2 regions of the Comamonas terrigena NBRC 13299 genome follow, and region 2 is predicted to be linked to the other one. Evidence: riboswitches for the same ligand, from Rfam matches in the RefSeq annotation. Region 2 holds a riboswitch; the other holds the start of a gene.
What was found. Region 2 has a riboswitch for glycine ahead of gcvT (glycine cleavage system aminomethyltransferase GcvT). Riboswitches for the same ligand answer to the same signal wherever they lie in the genome.
Positions count from the first base shown of each region.

Region 1: linked by a shared signal. The riboswitch ahead of CT3_RS07760 (trimeric intracellular cation channel family protein) and the one ahead of gcvT (glycine cleavage system aminomethyltransferase GcvT) in region 2 are both predicted to bind glycine.

Region 1 is NZ_AP019749.1:1,681,462-1,689,371, forward strand. Features, by position in the region: gene rocF (arginase) at 1-603, shown strand, start outside; gene mnmC (bifunctional tRNA (5-methylaminomethyl-2-thiouridine)(34)-methyltransferase MnmC2/FAD-dependent 5-carboxymethylaminomethyl-2-thiouridine(34) oxidoreductase MnmC1) at 727-2,694, opposite strand; gene CT3_RS07760 (trimeric intracellular cation channel family protein) at 2,777-3,442, opposite strand; glycine riboswitch at 3,609-3,704, opposite strand; gene CT3_RS07765 (oxidative damage protection protein) at 3,859-4,137, opposite strand; gene CT3_RS07770 (sulfate ABC transporter substrate-binding protein) at 4,279-5,310, shown strand; gene CT3_RS21210 (hypothetical protein) at 5,368-5,541, shown strand; gene putA (trifunctional transcriptional regulator/proline dehydrogenase/L-glutamate gamma-semialdehyde dehydrogenase) at 6,300-7,910, opposite strand, start outside.
Region 2 is NZ_AP019749.1:2,669,773-2,677,682, reverse strand. Features, by position in the region: partial or broken gene CT3_RS11995 (PAS domain-containing hybrid sensor histidine kinase/response regulator) at 1-844, opposite strand, end outside; gene gcvP (aminomethyl-transferring glycine dehydrogenase) at 958-3,861, opposite strand; gene gcvH (glycine cleavage system protein GcvH) at 3,911-4,285, opposite strand; gene gcvT (glycine cleavage system aminomethyltransferase GcvT) at 4,455-5,585, opposite strand; glycine riboswitch at 5,636-5,749, opposite strand; glycine riboswitch at 5,775-5,863, opposite strand; partial or broken gene CT3_RS21580 (AMP-binding protein) at 6,103-6,759, shown strand; gene CT3_RS21575 (AMP-binding protein) at 6,764-7,615, shown strand; gene CT3_RS11970 (peptidylprolyl isomerase) at 7,909-7,910, opposite strand, start outside.

The DNA.
Region 1 (7,910 bases), 990 kb from region 2:
GTGGCGCGCTACTGCCGTATGGCGGGCAAGCGCCTGCGCGTGCTGTGGCTGGATGCCCATGCCGACTGCAACCTGCCCGACATCAGCCCTACCGGCAATCTGCACGGCATGCCCGTGGCCAGCCTGTGCGGTCACGGTCCGGCTCCGCTGGCCGGCATGGCCGGCTTCACGCCCGCGCTGCAGGGGCCAGACATCTGCCAGATCGGCCTGCGCAGCGTGGACGAGGTGGAAAAACGCATGATCCAGCGCCTGGGTCTGGAAGTGTTCGATATGCGTGCCATTGACGAGCAAGGCATGCGTGCCGTGATGCAGCAGGCCCTGGCCGGGCTGGAAGGGCCTGAAGGCGACGATGTGCACCTGCACCTGAGCTTTGATGTGGACTTTCTGGACCCCGATATCGCTCCCGGCACCGGCACCACCGTGCGCGGCGGGCCGAACTACCGCGAAGCCCAGCTGTGCATGGAAATGATTGCCGACACCGGCCGCCTGGCATCGCTGGACATTGTGGAGTTGAACCCGGCTCTGGACATCCGCAACCAGACGGCCGAGCTGGTGGTGGATCTGGTGGAAAGCCTGTTCGGCAAGAGCACGCTGGTGCGCTAGTGCGAAGCAGCCCGGGCTGACGTGGTTCCGCTCCGTCGCCCCATCCCGTCTCACCATCTGCGTTCCGGCATTCCCGGTGCGCTGCCGCAGGACGCCGTAGCGGCGTCCTTGCATCTGTGCTGCTCAGCCGCGCCGCTGCAGCCGTTCCGTTCCCAGGTGCAGCGCCAGCTTGGCGTCCAGCGGCAGTGGTTCACCGTGCAGGCGCGCGGCCAGCAGCTCGCCGCAGAGGATGGACAGCGTCAGCCCGCGCGCGCCCAGGGCGGTGAGGGCCCACAGGCCTGCCAGGTTCTCCCCGGTGTCGTCTGAGCCAGCCCCCGGGGCTGCAGAGCCCACCGCGTGCGCAGTTGCCGCCGGCCCCACCGGCCCCACGATCGGCAGCCGGTCGTGGCTGGCCACCCGCACCCGGCCCCAGGTCGGGCTGCAGCGGGCATCTTGCGGGTCAAACCAGGGGGCCATGGCTGCGCCGCTGGCGGGCAGCAGTGTGGACAGCTTGCCGTGGTTCACCGCGTGGGCGGCCGCCTGGTCGGCTGCGGAGATGGGCATGGCGGTCACATCGCGCTCGAAGGTGGAGCCCATGACCCAGATTTCACCATGCTGCGGGTCTTGCGGCTGTGGAATATGGGTGACCAGATTGCCATTGCCGTTGACCGGGAAGGGCGGCAGGGCGCTGGCGTTGTCTGCGGTGTGCAGCCCCCAGCTGATCTGCCCGCGGATGGGTTGCAGCGGCCACGGTTGCCGGTGCGGCAGCAAGTCAGCCGTGGCGGGGCCGCAGGCCAGTACCGCCAGGTCGGCCTCGGCCAGGATGCGGTCGTCTGCGTCCAGCGCCTGCCAGCGGCCATCTGCGCTGCGCTGCAGGCGGGCCACCACGGCATGCGCCTGCACACGGATCTGCGGGTGATGCAACTGGGCCTGCACCAGCTGGGCCGGGCGCACCCAGCCGGCTTGCTGGTGCCAGCAGGCCACGGTGTCCGGTGGGAGGCCGGCCCGGGACAGCTGGGTGGCGCTGGCGCTGTGGCTCCAATCGTCCCCCGGGCCGCCGGCCCAACTGGCCGGAAGGCCGGTGCCGCCATCGGTGCAATGCTCCAGCACGCCGCTGTGGCCCCAGTCCGTGCCTTCCTGGCACAGGTCGCGCAGGCGCTGCAGCGTCTGGCGCACCCCGTTGCGTGACAGGCGCGAGAGCACACTGTCATCGGGCGATACATGCGGGCAGAACAGGCCGGCAGGCAGGCCGGAGGCGCCGTCCGCCGGGCCGTCACCGGCTACCAGCACCTGCACCTGCCAGCCACGCAGCGCCAGGCTGTGGGCGGCGGCACTGCCGGCCAGGCCGGCACCCACCACCAGGGCCGTGCCGGCTTGGGCCACCGGGGATGGACCCGTCTGGGCGCGCACGCGCGGTTCCCAGGCCGGGTTGAAGCAGGCCTGCAGGTTGTCGCGCTTGGGGGGCACGCCAGGCACCTTGCGCACTTCAAAGCCGCATTGCGCCAGCTGGTCGCGCACCGCGCGCGCAATGGTCCAGGTGGCCAGTTGCGTGCCGCGCCGGCAGTGGCGGGCCAGGGCTTTCAGGGTGTGGGCATCCCAGATGCCGGGGTTGGCGCTGGGGCTGAAACCGTCCAGGTAGATGCTGTCGGCCACCGTGGTCTGCTGGCGCAGCATGGCCTGGGCATCGCCAATCCACAGCGTCAGCTGCACGCGGCCGTCTTCAAAGCCCAGGCGGTGCACACCGGGCAGCAGACCATGAAAGCGCGCGGCCAGCTGTTCGGCCAGCGGGCGCAGCAGGGGATCGGTGGGGGCAGCGCGCAGCAGGTCGGCGGCGCTGACCGGGTAGGCCTCGACCGAGGTGAAATGCAGCATGCGCGGGCGCTGCGGATCGGCCTTCCAGGCCGCCCAGGTCACCAGAAAGTTCAGGCCCATGCCAAAGCCGGTCTCCAGCACGCGCCACTGTGCCTGGTCGGCCCAAGCCGCAGGCAGGCCACAGCCTGCCAGAAACACCTGGCGCGCCTGGTTCAGTCCCCCGAGTTCGCTGTGGTAGCGGTCCTCAAAACGGGGGCTGTAAGGAGTGCCATCGGGCAGCCAGGCAATCGGTTCGGACATGGGGGCAGGGTTCAGAGGAGTAAGACTAGGGGGCACCCGGGCCGACGCCGCAGCGGCGGTACGCCGCGCCACAGGGATCCGCTCAGTCCCAGCGTTGCTGGTAGGAAAACGTGGGCAGCCGCCAGTGAAAGCGGATGGCGGCCAGCCGGAACAGCAGCCCGCCCGCAAAGCACACCAGGGTGCTGATGTTGGGGCCGACATCCAGCGCGCGCAGGCCCAGGAACAGCAGGCAGACGGCCAGGGACACGCTGGCATACAGCTCGCGGCGGAAGACCACCGGCACCTGGTTGCACAGCACGTCGCGCAGAATGCCGCCGCTGATGCCGGTGATCATACCGGCCATCACCACCACCACGCCGGGGTAGCCCAGCTCCAGCGCCACATTGCAGCCGATCAGCGAGAAGGCGATCAGGCCCATGGCGTCCAGCAGCAGGAACACCTGCTTGAGGTGGATCATGTAGCGTGCCACCACCGTGGTCAGCAGGCCGGCGGAAATCACCAGGTACACATATTCGGGGTGCTGCGTCCAGCCAATGGGGTAGTGGCCCAGCACCATGTCGCGGATGGTGCCGCCGCCCAGTGCGGTGACGAAGGCGATCACGACCACACCAAAGATGTCCATGTTGCGGCGGCCTGCCGCCAGTGCGCCGGACATGGCTTCGGCCGTGATGGCGATCAGGTAGATCACCAGCATGACGGTGAGATTGGACAGCTGGAACGATTCCAGCAGGGAAACAGATGGAAGCATGGCGGACCCATACGTGAAAAAACCAGGCATGGATGCTGTCCATGGCCTGGTGCGCCTCTCCCGCTGTCCTTTGTACCTGAGAGTTGCGTGCGCGCAGCCCGGTGCTGCGGCACTTGCCCCTTCGGTGAGCCGGGCCGGGTGGCACGGGCTGCTCTCCAGTTGGCGAATCTTTGCTGCGGTACGTCGGCCTGAGCGATTATGGGAGTTTGCGCCTTCGGCGGAGGCCGGCTGTGCAGCTGCCTCGCTCTCCCGCAGAAAGCGGCGATTCTAGGCGCTTTTGTGCAGCGCAGAGGCTGCAGGGGCGTTGGTGCGGGGGAAGCGGCTTGCAGGCTGCGGGCAAAAGAAAGCCCCAGGGCCTGAAGCGCTGGGGCGGGTCTTCACGCAGTGCCCACCGCACTGCGTTGGGCACGCTGCAATTACTGCGCGCTGGGGGGCGGCACAAAGCCGGCTGCGGCATCGGCGCCAGCGCCGAAGAAATGGTTTTCCATCTGGCGGGCCAGGTACTGGCGGGCGCGGGCATCGGCCAGGTTCAGGCGGTTTTCGTTGACCAGCATGGTCTGGTGCTTGAGCCAGTCGGCCCAGGCTTGCTTGCTCACGCTTTCGAAAATGCGCTTGCCCAGCTCGCCGGGGTAGGGCGGAAAGTCCAGGCCTTCAGCGTCTTGGCCGAGCTTGATGCAGTGAACGGTACGTGCCATAGGGGAAATCCTGTCTACGGATGTTTTGGTAATAACAAACTGAAATCTTATTGGTTTCAGTTTTGAGGGTGGCATTCCAGAATGCACAGCAACGGAGCGAGAAGCCGTTTGACAACGCAACCAGAATCACCGAGACCCTCAATGACAAATCGCCGCCACTTTATCAAGTTTCCCCTGCTTGCCAGCCTTTTGACCGGCTTGACCCTCGGCGCTCTGCCGGCTCTCCCCGCACTGGCCCAGCAGCAGGTGACGCTGCTGAATGTCTCCTACGACCCGACGCGCGAGCTGTATGTGCAATACAATCAGGCCTTCGCCAAGTACTGGAAGGCCAAGGCCGGTCAGGATGTGACGATCAAGCAGTCGCATGGCGGCTCGGGCAAGCAGGCCCGCTCGGTGATCGACGGCCTGGATGCCGACGTGGTGACCCTGGGTCTGGCTCCGGACGTGGATGCCCTGGTCAAGCACGGCGGTCTGGTGGCGGCCGACTGGCAAAAGCGCCTGCCGCACAACTCGGCACCTTACACCTCGACCATCATCTTCCTGGTCAAGAAGGGGAACCCCAAGGGCATCAAGGACTGGGATGACCTGATCAAGCCCGGCGTGTCGGTGATCACCCCCAACCCCAAGACATCGGCTGGCGCCCAGTGGAACTACCTGGCTGCCTGGGAATACGGCAAGCGCAAGTTCGGCGGCGAAGCCGGCGCCAAGGACTATGTGAAGAAGGTCTACGGCAATGTGCCCGTGCTGGACACCGGCGCGCGCGGCTCCACCATCACCTTTGCCCAGCGCAATGTGGGCGATGTGCTGCTGGCCTGGGAAAACGAAGCCTTCCTGGTACTCAAGGAGTTTGGTGCCGAGAAGTTCCAGATCGTGGTGCCTTCCGTCAGCATCGTGGCCGAACCCACCGTCTCCGTGGTGGACAAGAACGCCGACAAGAAGGGCACCCGCGCCGTGGCCGAGGAGTACCTGAAGTACCTGTACTCGGACGAAGGCCAGGACATCGCCGGCAAGAACTACTACCGTCCCACCTCGGAAAAGGCGCGGGCCAAATACGCAGCCCAGTTCCCCAAGCTGGATCTGTTCACCATCGACCAGGCCTTTGGCGGCTGGGCCAATGCCGGCAAGCACTTTGTGGATGGCGGCAGCTTCGATCAGATCTACACCAAGAAGTAAGCACCACGCGGCGGGGTGGCGCACGTCACCCCGCTGCACTCAACCAAGGAGCATGCCATGCAAGCACAGCCTGCCTACCAGCCTTATTTGAAAAGCAATCTCGCCCCGCGCGGCAAGGCACCCCAGGAGCAGGTGCGCCAGCTCCTGCTGGTCACCGCCCGGCAATGGGGGGTGCGGGCCATGGCACAGCAGGCGGCATCAGTGGCACGGCCCTGCTGGCAGGCAGGTTGAGCCTGCCCGCTCCCACATCGCGTTCGTAGGGGTTGATGCCTTGTTCTTCCGAAAGGAAGGCAAGGCTTTTTTGCATGGGACCTGCAGACAGGCGGTTGCACAGGCATTTTGTGTGCGCCTTCTATTGCACTGCAGCAGAGTTTGGTGGCGCAGAAAGCGTGAGGGCTGGAAACACCTTGCACTGCACAGTTCTGTAAACGAAAAAATACGAACCGGAGCGCGGCAGATGCGTGAAAACGGCGTGCCAAAAAATAAAGCCTGCAGCGCAAACTGCAGGCTTTTAAAAAAGAAACTGATTGAAGTTGAACTCGCTTTGAATAAGCTTGGTGATGGCCATCCAAGCTTGTTCTCGCATAGGTTCCAAACCGCAGGGCCTGCACGGTCTACCAATCGGACTCTCCCCCCTCTCGGAATCCCATGAATATTGCACACTGCGATTTGGAGCCTGAATATTAACCGATTTCTTCCCATAGGATTTCTATATGTCAGGGGAATGAAAAATCTCTGATGAAAAGCAACAAACCGTACCGAGTTAAGCAAGCCGTCAGTTTGGCGTGAGCGCGGTGTGCAATATGCACTGCGCCAATGCCGGGGTGTGAAACCGTCGGCGCATTATCGGCGCGGCCCGGGTTGGCCGTGCCTGTGCACACCCAGGAGCAGCCCCGTGGCGCCGGGGCTGCTCCTGGCCGTTGAGGCGGCCTGACCCCCGCGCTTGACACCTTGGAAGGCGCCAGGGCGCGAAGGGCAGGGGATGCCGGTTACGCCATGGTCATCAGGCTGGCATTGCCGCCAGCGGCGGCGGTGTTCACACTGACGGCACGCTCCAGCAGCAGGCGTTCCAGCGGTACCGGCGCCGTGGCGTCGGCCAGGTGGCAGCAGCCCACCAGCGGTCCGCTGCGCTGGGCCAGAGCCTGCAGCAGGCTTTGCAGGCTGGCGGCGCTGCCTTGGTGCAAGACCACATCCACTTCGGTCTGGGCCAGGGCGCCGTCGTCCACCAGTTGCACGCGGGTTTGCACGGCTTCCGGCAGGCGGCTGTGCAGCAGCGCATGCTGGCTGCTCCACAGCGCCTGGCTGCCCACGGCCAGCACCGCGGCCAGCTGGCGCAGCAAGGCGATGTCGCTGTCCGCCTGGCACAGCACCTGGGCACGCGGCAGCAACTGGTAGGTGTTGCGTTCACCGGTGGGGCCGGGCAGGGCATAGCGCAGGCCTGCAGGGGACTGGGCGGGCAGTTCCTGACCATAGGCGTGCACGGCTTCCAGTGCCGGCTGCAATGCCGACCAGCGGGACAGGGCATGCAGGGCTTCGGGTTGCTGGACGCTGTCGATAGCCGGGCTGCAGGCGCGCTCCAGCAGGGGGCGCAGCCGGCCGGGATGGCGGGCCAGCAGGCGCAGAAGGTACAGCGGGCCACCGGCCTTGGGGCCCGTGCCCGACAGGCCTTCGCCTCCAAAGGGCTGCACGCCCACCACGGCCCCCACCATATTGCGGTTCACATACAGATTGCCGGCGTGGGCGCGCGCCAGCACCGCCTCCACGGTTTCGTCGATGCGGGTGTGCAGGCCCTGGGTCAGGCCATAGCCGGTGGCGGTGATCTGGTCCAGCAACTGGGGCAGCCGGTCACGGCGGTAGCGCAGCACATGCAGCACGGGGCCGAAGACTTCGCGCTGCAGCTCACTGATGGCGTCAATCTCGATCAGCGTAGGTGCCACGAACGTACCGTTGCCATCCACCGCCGGAGACAGCGGTGCCTGCGTGGTGCGGTGGCCCTTGGCCTGCATGGCGGCAATATGCTGGCGGATGCCGGCTTGCGCTTCGGCGTCGATCACCGGCCCCACATCGGTGGACAGGGCGGCGGGGTTGCCGCTGGCCAGCTCCTGCATGGCGCCGCGCAGCATTTCCAGCACGCGGGGCGCGGCGTCTTCCTGCACGCACAGCACGCGCAGGGCCGAGCAGCGCTGGCCGGCACTGTCAAACGCGCTGCTCAGCACATCGCCCACCACCTGTTCGACCAGCGCGGAAGAGTCCACGATCATGGCGTTCTGGCCGCCGGTTTCGGCAATCAGCACCACCGGTTGGCCGTCCGGGCGCAGGCGCTGGGCCACGCTGCGCTGCAGCAGGCGCGCCACCTCGGTGGAGCCGGTGAACAGCACACCTTGCACGCGGGCATCGGCCACCAGGGTGGCGCCCACGGTGTCGCCCGCGCCGGGCAGCAGTTGCAGTGCCGGTGCAGGGATGCCGGATTGCAGCATCAGCTGCGTGGCCAGGTGGGCGACCAGCGGGGTCTGTTCGGCCGGCTTGGCCAGCACGGTGTTGCCAGCGGCCAGGGCCGCGGCAATCTGGCCAGTGAAGATGGCCAGCGGAAAGTTCCAGGG
Region 2 (7,910 bases):
GGGTGGTCAGCGGGGCCAGCTCCAGCGCATAGGCCGCATCGGGCAGAAAGCGCTCCAGGCGGCTGCCCAGGGCTTCCTGCACCGGGCACAGGAACAGCGTGGCGGCCGTGGGGTTGAAGACCGTGATGCGCCGCTGGCTGTCCACGCAGATGATGGCGTCCATGGAGGTGTTGATCACCGCCTCCAGGCGCCGCTCGCTGGCGTGCAGCTGGGTGTTGCGCTCCTGCAGGGTCTGGCGCTCGGCCAGCAGCGGACCCTGGTCGACCACGGCGCACATGAACTGGGCCGATGCCGGGCCGGTGCGCTGGGGGATTTCGATGCAGGCGATGTGCAGGTCGCCCTGCATGGCATGGCCCTGGGACACCGAGAACTGCACTTCGTGCACTTCGCTGCGGCCTTGCTGGCGGGCTTCCAAGAAGGCCTGGGCCACGCGGTCGGCGTCTTCGGGCACCACAAAGGGCATGAAGGAGGCCAGCAGCCGGTCCTGGCTGGGCGACTGGAAGGCGCTGTGCGCCATGGCGTTGGCCTGGATGACGATGTCGTGCTCGTCGATCACCAGCAGCGGCAGCGGCACGCTGGAGAACAGCGCCTCGAAGCGTTCGGACGCGCTTTCTGCCACCGCCTGGCTGTAGTCCAGCACCTTGTTCTGGATTTCCAGCTCGGCCTGGTAGTTGCGCAGCTCGGCGATCAGTGCGGCCAGCGGGTCGTCGGCGCTGTGCTCGGTGGCTTCCCAGGCGTCCAGATTGGGATAGACCGGCGCCAGCGACGGCGCAGGGGGCAGCAGATCCTGCGTGGCGTCAGGATCTTCGTGTTGCAGCAGAAAGGAGAGGTCCGGGCGGCTCATAGAAGTGGTGCCGCAGCGCGGGTGTGTCACGCCACAGGGAGGGGCAGTGTAAGCCGCCCGCAGGGGCGGCTACAAGGGCTATCCCTAGGTGGTGTGGAATTTCCGCTGAAAAGTCACTCCGAAAAGGCGTCCAGCGGCACGCAGCTGCAGAACAGGTTGCGGTCGCCATAGACATTGTCCACGCGGCCCACCGGGCTCCAGTACTTGCTGCGGCGCAGCGCGGGCAGCGGATAGGCCGCTGTTTCGCGCCCGTAGGCGTGCTGCCAGTTGTCCCCCACGACCTGCTCGGCGGTGTGGGGTGCGTGCTTGAGCGGGTTGTCTTCGCGGTCCCAGCGGCCGGCTTCGACCTGGCGGATTTCCTCGCGGATGGCGATCATCGCGGCGATGAAACGGTCGATCTCGGCCAGCGGTTCGCTCTCGGTGGGCTCCACCATCAGCGTGTTGGCCACCGGGAAGGACAGCGTCGGGGCGTGGAAGCCGTAGTCGATCAGGCGCTTTGCCACGTCTTCGGCCATCACGCCGCTGGTGTCCTTCAGGCCGCGCAGGTCCAGGATGCACTCGTGCGCCACATGGCCGTTGGCCGAGGCGTACAGCGTGGGGAAATGGTCCTTGAGGCGGGCGCTGATGTAGTTGGCGCTGAGGATGGCGGTTTCCGTGGCGGCCTGCAGGCCTGCGGCGCCCATCATGCGGATGTACATCCAGCTGATGGGCAGCACGGCCGCATTGCCCAGGGGGGCGGCACTGACCGCGCCGACCTGGCCGGCAATGCCGCCTGCGGCGTGACCGGGCAGGAATGGCACCAGGTCTTCCACCACGCAGACCGGGCCCACGCCGGGGCCGCCACCGCCGTGGGGGATGCAGAAGGTCTTGTGCAGGTTCAGGTGGCTCACGTCGCCGCCGAATTCGCCGGGGGCGGCCACGCCGACCAGGGCGTTCATGTTGGCGCCGTCCACGTAGACACGGCCGCCGTGGCGGTGCACCAGGGCGCAGAGTTCCTTCACCTGGGTCTCGAACACGCCGTGCGTGCTGGGGTAGGTGATCATCACGCAGGCCAGGTTGGCGCTGTGCTGCTCGCACTTGGCCTGCAGGTCGGCCAGATCGACGTTGCCGTTGTCATCGCACTTGGTGACCACCACCTGCATGCCCACCATCTGGGCGCTGGCGGGGTTGGTGCCGTGGGCGCTGCTGGGGATCAGGCAGATGTTGCGGTGGGCTTCGCCGCGTGCGGCGTGGAAGCCCTTGATGGCCAGCAGGCCGGCGTATTCGCCCTGGCTGCCGGCATTGGGCTGCAGGCTGACGCCGGCGTAGCCCGTGGCTTCGCACAGCCACTGGCGCAGCTGGGCGTCCAGCTGGGCATAGCCCTGCAGCTGGTCGGCCGGGGCAAAGGGGTGGATGTGGGCGAACTCTGGCCAGGTGATGGGGATCATCTCGCTGGTGGCGTTGAGCTTCATGGTGCACGAGCCCAGCGGGATCATGCTGCGGTCCAGCGCCAGGTCCTTGTCGCTGAGGCTGCGGATGTAGCGCAGCATGGCGGTTTCGGAGTGGTGGGTGTTGAACACCGGGTGGGTCAGGTAGCTGCTGCGGCGCTGCAGGCCCTCGGGGATCAGCGAGGGCGCGCCTTCGTCCATGGCCTCGACCGTGGGCAGGGCCTGGCCGTCCTGGGCGAAGATGCTCCACAGCAGTTCCACATCGGCGCGGGTGCTGGTTTCATCCAGGCTGATGCACAGGTATTCGTTCCAGGCCTTGCGCAGGTTCACGCCCTGGGCGACGGCGCGCGCAGCGATGGCATCGGTCGCGCCCTGGGTGTGCAGTGCGATGGTGTCGAAGGCCGTGCCGTGGTGGCGGCTGGAATAGCCCAGCTGGGTCAGGCCGCGGCTGAGGATGGCCGTGAGGCGGGCCACGCGGCGGGCGATGCGCGCCAGGCCCTGGGGGCCGTGGTAGACGGCGTACATGCTGGCGATGACCGCCGGCAGCACCTGGGCCGTACAGATGTTGGAGGTGGCTTTCTCGCGGCGGATGTGCTGTTCGCGGGTCTGCAGCGCCAGGCGGTAGGCGGGCTTGCCGTGCACGTCGACGCTCACGCCGACCAGGCGGCCGGGCAGGGAGCGCTTGAATTCGTCGCGGCAGGCCATGAAGGCGGCGTGCGGGCCGCCCGCGCCCATGGGCATGCCAAAGCGCTGGGTGCTGCCGACCACGATGTCGGCGCCCATTTCGCCGGGCGGCGTCAGCAGGGTCAGGGCCAGCAGGTCGGTAGCGAAGATGGCCGCAGCCTGCTGGGCGTGGATGGCCTGCACATCGGCCTTCCAGTCCGCGATCCAGCCGCTGCTGGCGGGGTACTGGATCAGCGCGGCGAAGAAGCCATCTGCCAGTGCAGCGTCCCACTCCTCCTTGGAGTTGGCCACCACCACGGTGATGCCCAGCGGCGCGGCGCGGGTCTGCACCACCTCGATGGTCTGCGGGTGGGTGTCGCCCGCCACCACGAAGCGGTTGCTCTTCGATTTGACGGAACGCTTGGCCAGCGTCATGGCTTCGGCGGCGGCCGTGGCCTCGTCCAGCATGGACGCGTTGGCGATGGGCATGCCGGTCAGGTCGGTGACCATGGTCTGGAAGTTGACCAGCGCCTCCATGCGGCCTTGGGAGATTTCGGCCTGGTAGGGCGTGTAGGCCGTGTACCAGGCCGGGTTCTCCAGGATGTTGCGCAGGATCACGCCCGGCGTGTGGGTGCCGTAGTAGCCCTGGCCGATAAAGCTTTTGAGCACGCGGTTCTGGCCCGCCAGTGCCTTCAGCTCTGCCAGCGCCTCGGCCTCGGTCACCGCGGCCGGCAGCTGCATGGCGCGGCTGCGGCGGATGGCCTTGGGCACGATGGAGTCGATCAGCGCGGCGCGCGAGGCTTCGCCGATCACGCTGAGCATGTGGGCTTCATCCTGCGCATCGATGCCGATATGGCGGGGCAGGAATTCGCTGTGGTTTTCCAGGGCGTGGAGCGATTCCACAGGGGCGGGGGCAGACATCAGCATGGAGGGGACCTATCTCAAAAGCTGGGGCGGTACGGCTGCGGGCTGGGCGTCAGGCGCCGGCCGCGAAGCTGTCGTAGGCGGTCTTGTCCATCAGCGCATCCAGTTGCGATGCATCGGACAGCTTGACCTTGAAGAACCAGCCGGCACCCAGCGGGTCGCTGTTGGCCAGGGAGGGGTCGTCGCGCAGAGCTTCGTTGACTTCGACGATCTCGCCGCTCACGGGCATGTAGACATCGGCTGCGGCCTTGACGGATTCGACCACGCCGGCCACTTCGCCTTCATTGAAGGTGGTGCCCACGGCGGGCAGGTCGACGAACACCACATCGCCCAGCGCGTCCTGCGCGTGGACAGTGATGCCGACCACAGCGGCGTTGGTGTCGGCGGTGTTGATCCACTCGTGCTCTTTGGAAAACTTGATGCTCATGGGAAGCTCCGTTGGGTAAGTTTCTGAAAAAAAATGGGCTGGTGCAGGCGGTGCACGCAGTGTTTGGGACAGGTCTGGCAGCACTGTAGCGGCCTTGGCGCCTGCACCCGGGCTTGGCGGTGCTTTTTTGTGGCGCCGGGGGCCGGCAGGCGGGCTGGCCGCAGACCGTTCAGCCGCGGTGGTAGCGCGCCGGAACGAACGGGGTGGCCGACACCTTCATGGGCACCGGCTTGCCGCGCACCATGGCGAACAGTTCCGTGCCTTCTGCGGTGTAGTCGGGCTGCACATAGCCCAGGGCCACGGGCTGGTTCAGGCTGGGGCTGAGCAGGCCGCTGGTGATGTAGCCGACCTGCTGGCCGTCCATGTTCTCGAGCACGGCGGGCTCGCGCACCGGCACGCGCTCGGTGGCGATCAGGCCCACGCGCTTGCGTTGCAGCAGCGCCGGGTTGTCCAGCTGGGCCAGCACGGTGTCGGCGCCCAGAAAGCCGCCGGCGCGGGCACCGCCGGTGCGGCGCACCTTCTGGATGGCCCAGGTGAGGGCGGCTTCCACCGGGGTGGTCTTGTCGTCCATGTCGTTGCCGTACAGGCACAGGCCGGCTTCCAGGCGCAGCGAATTGCGGGCGCCCAGGCCGATGGGTTCCACCTCGGGCTGGGCCAGCAGCTTGCGGGCCAGGGCTTCGGCCTGGGTGCCGGGCACGGAGATTTCAAAGCCGTCTTCGCCCGTGTACCCGCTGCGCGTGACGTAGCAGGCAATGCCGTCGATCTGTACCGCCATGCCGGTCATGAACACCAGGCCCAGCACTTCGGGGGCCAGGCGGCCCAGGGCTGCGGCGGCCTGCGGGCCTTGCAGGGCCAGCAGGGCCTGTTCGGGCATGGGGATGACCTGGCAGCGGCTGCCGATGTGCTGCTGGATGTGGGCGATGTCCGCCACCTTGCAGGCGCCGTTGACGATGAGGAACAGGTCGTCGCCGCGGTTGACGAACATCAGGTCGTCCAGGATGCCGCCCTGGGCGTTCAGCAGCAGGCCGTAGCGCTGCTTGTGCAGGCCCAGGCCCTGCACGTCGACGGGCAGCAGGGTTTCCAGTGCGGCGGCGGCGTCAGGGCCCACCAGGCGCAGCTGGCCCATGTGGGAGACGTCGAACAGGCCGGCGGCGTCGCGGGTGTGGCGGTGTTCGGCCATCAGGCCGCTGGGGTATTGCACCGGCATGGCGTAGCCGGCAAAGGGAACCATGCGTGCCCCCAGCTCCAGGTGCAGGGCGTACAGCGGGGTGGTCAGCAGGTCGGTGGTGTCAGCGGTCATGGTGTCGCAGAGCAAAGCAAAAGAAATGCCGGCGGCCTGCGCCGCCTGCGCTTTGCCCTGTTGTCCGCTTTACCTGAGAGATTCACCCGCACCTTCCAGGCGTGGGGCTTGCTCCTTCGGTGGACGGGGTGCCAGCACCCGCGCCTCTCTCCAACAAGGTACGCCCGCGGTCGATGCGGCGGGCGGCTGCCAGTCCTTTTGCCTGAGCGTTCGGGGTTGCCCCTGCGCCTTCGGCGGCGCCGCTGGGCCTGCTGGCCGGGCGCGCTCTCCTGACGAATCCGCGCAGTATATCCGGCCCGATGGGCGGTGCCTACCCGGATGCATATGCATAGATGCAATCGATCTGAGGCGCTGCCTATACTCGTCTACCAATTTCGATGGATTCAAGGAGACGAAGTTGGTCGACACACAGTTTTCCCCCGCGGGCGCAGCCCCTGTCCCGGCACCGCGTGCGGCGCTGACCCTGGGCGACACGCTGGCCTGGCCGGCGCGCTATCTGCCGCGCAAGGAGGCGCTGGTGGTGTCGGACGCGCAGGGCCGCCGCGCCTGGACCTATGCCGAGCTGGATGCCGAGGTGAACCGCCACGCCCACGGCCTGCAGCAGCTGGGCATTGGCCAGGGCGATGTGGTGGCGGCCTTTCTGTACAACACGCCGGCCTTTGTGTTCACCTTGCTGGCGACGGCGCGCCTGGGTGCCATCTTCAACCCCATCAACTACCGGCTGGCCGCGCAGGAGCTGGCGTTCATCCTGCAGGACGGCAGTGCCAAGGCGCTGGTGTTCGAGGATGAGGGCGCTGCCGTGGTCGAGAAGGCCAGGCTGCTGGTGCCCCAGGTGCAGCACTGGATCCATGCCGATCCGGGCGCCGCACCGGCCTTTGCCACCGCGCAGCTGGCCGCGCTGGCAGACGGCCAGCCCGCCACGCCGGTGGACGTGCGGGTGGACGAGGATGCGCCCTGCATCCTGATGTACACCAGCGGCACCACCGGCCGCCCCAAGGGCGTGCTGCACACCCACCGCAGCAAGCTGGCACACAACGCCATGATGCACCAGGTGATGCAGTTCCGCCGCGAGGATGTGGGCCTGTCGGTGGCCCCGCTGAACCACACGGCCGAGCTGCACACCAGCTTTTTGCCGCGCCTGCAGGTGGGCGCCACCCAGGTGCTGCAGCGCCGCTTTGATGCGGCCGATGCGCTGCGCCTGGTGGAGGCGGAAAAAAGTCACCTTCTTCTTTGCCGCGCCGACCATGGTCACCATGCTGCTGAACGACGCGAGCCTGGGGCAGCGCGATCTGTCGTCGCTGCGCCTGGTGGAGTACGGCGGGGCCTCGATGGCGCCGCACCTGATCCGCGAATGGACGCGCCAGGTGGGATCGGGCCTGGTGCAGGTCTTCGGCACCACCGAAATGGGGCCGTGCATGTCGGTGCTGTATCCGCATGAGCAGCTCAGCCATGCCGGCTCGGCCGGCCTGCCGTCGCTGAACCACGATCTGGTGGTGGCGCGGGTGCGCGAGGACGGCGCCGCCACCGACCCGTCCGACGCCTGCGCGGTGGGCGAGGTGGGCGAGATCCTGGTGCGCGGCCCCTGCATGATGGCCGGCTACCTGAACCGCCCGGAGGCCAACGCCAAGGCGCTGGCCCACGGCTGGTACCACACCGGCGATCTGGGGCACCTGGATGCCGATGGCTATCTGTGGATCCGCGACCGCATCGACTACATGATCAATTCGGGGGCGGAGAACGTCTACCCGCGCGAGGTGGAAGATGCCCTGGTCGAGCACGCCGAGGTGCTGGAAGCGGCCGTGGTGGGCGAGAAGGACGCGCGCTGGGGCCAGGTGGTGGCCGCCTATGTGGTGGCCAAGCCGGGCACGGCGGTGACGGCGGCGGTGCTGGATGCCTTTCTGATGCAGGGCGACCGCCTGGCCAGCTACAAGCGCCCGCGCAGCTACCACTTTGTGGACAGCCTGCCCAAGACCACCAGCGGCAAGATCCAGAAGCATCTGCTGCGCCAGCCGGATCTGTGCGCGGCCTGAGGGCCTCACTGCGTTGAGGGTCTGAGGCCGCAGGGCTGAGCCCTCGGTCACCTTCTCAAGCAAGCCCCCAAGGCAAGCCCCTGTCTGCCGCCGAGGACGGCGCGGACAGGGGCTTGTCTGTTTCTGACCGGGGCACATGCCCGGGCGGCGGGCAGGTCCGCCGGGAAGTCCGGCGGGAAGTACGGAAGGAAGGGGCGGGGCGATCGCTGCCCGGCAGGCGCCCATCAAAAAACGCGGCCGAAGCCGCGTTTTTTTGGGGGGCAGGTGCCGGCCAGCGGCACCGTGCCGGGTGCTT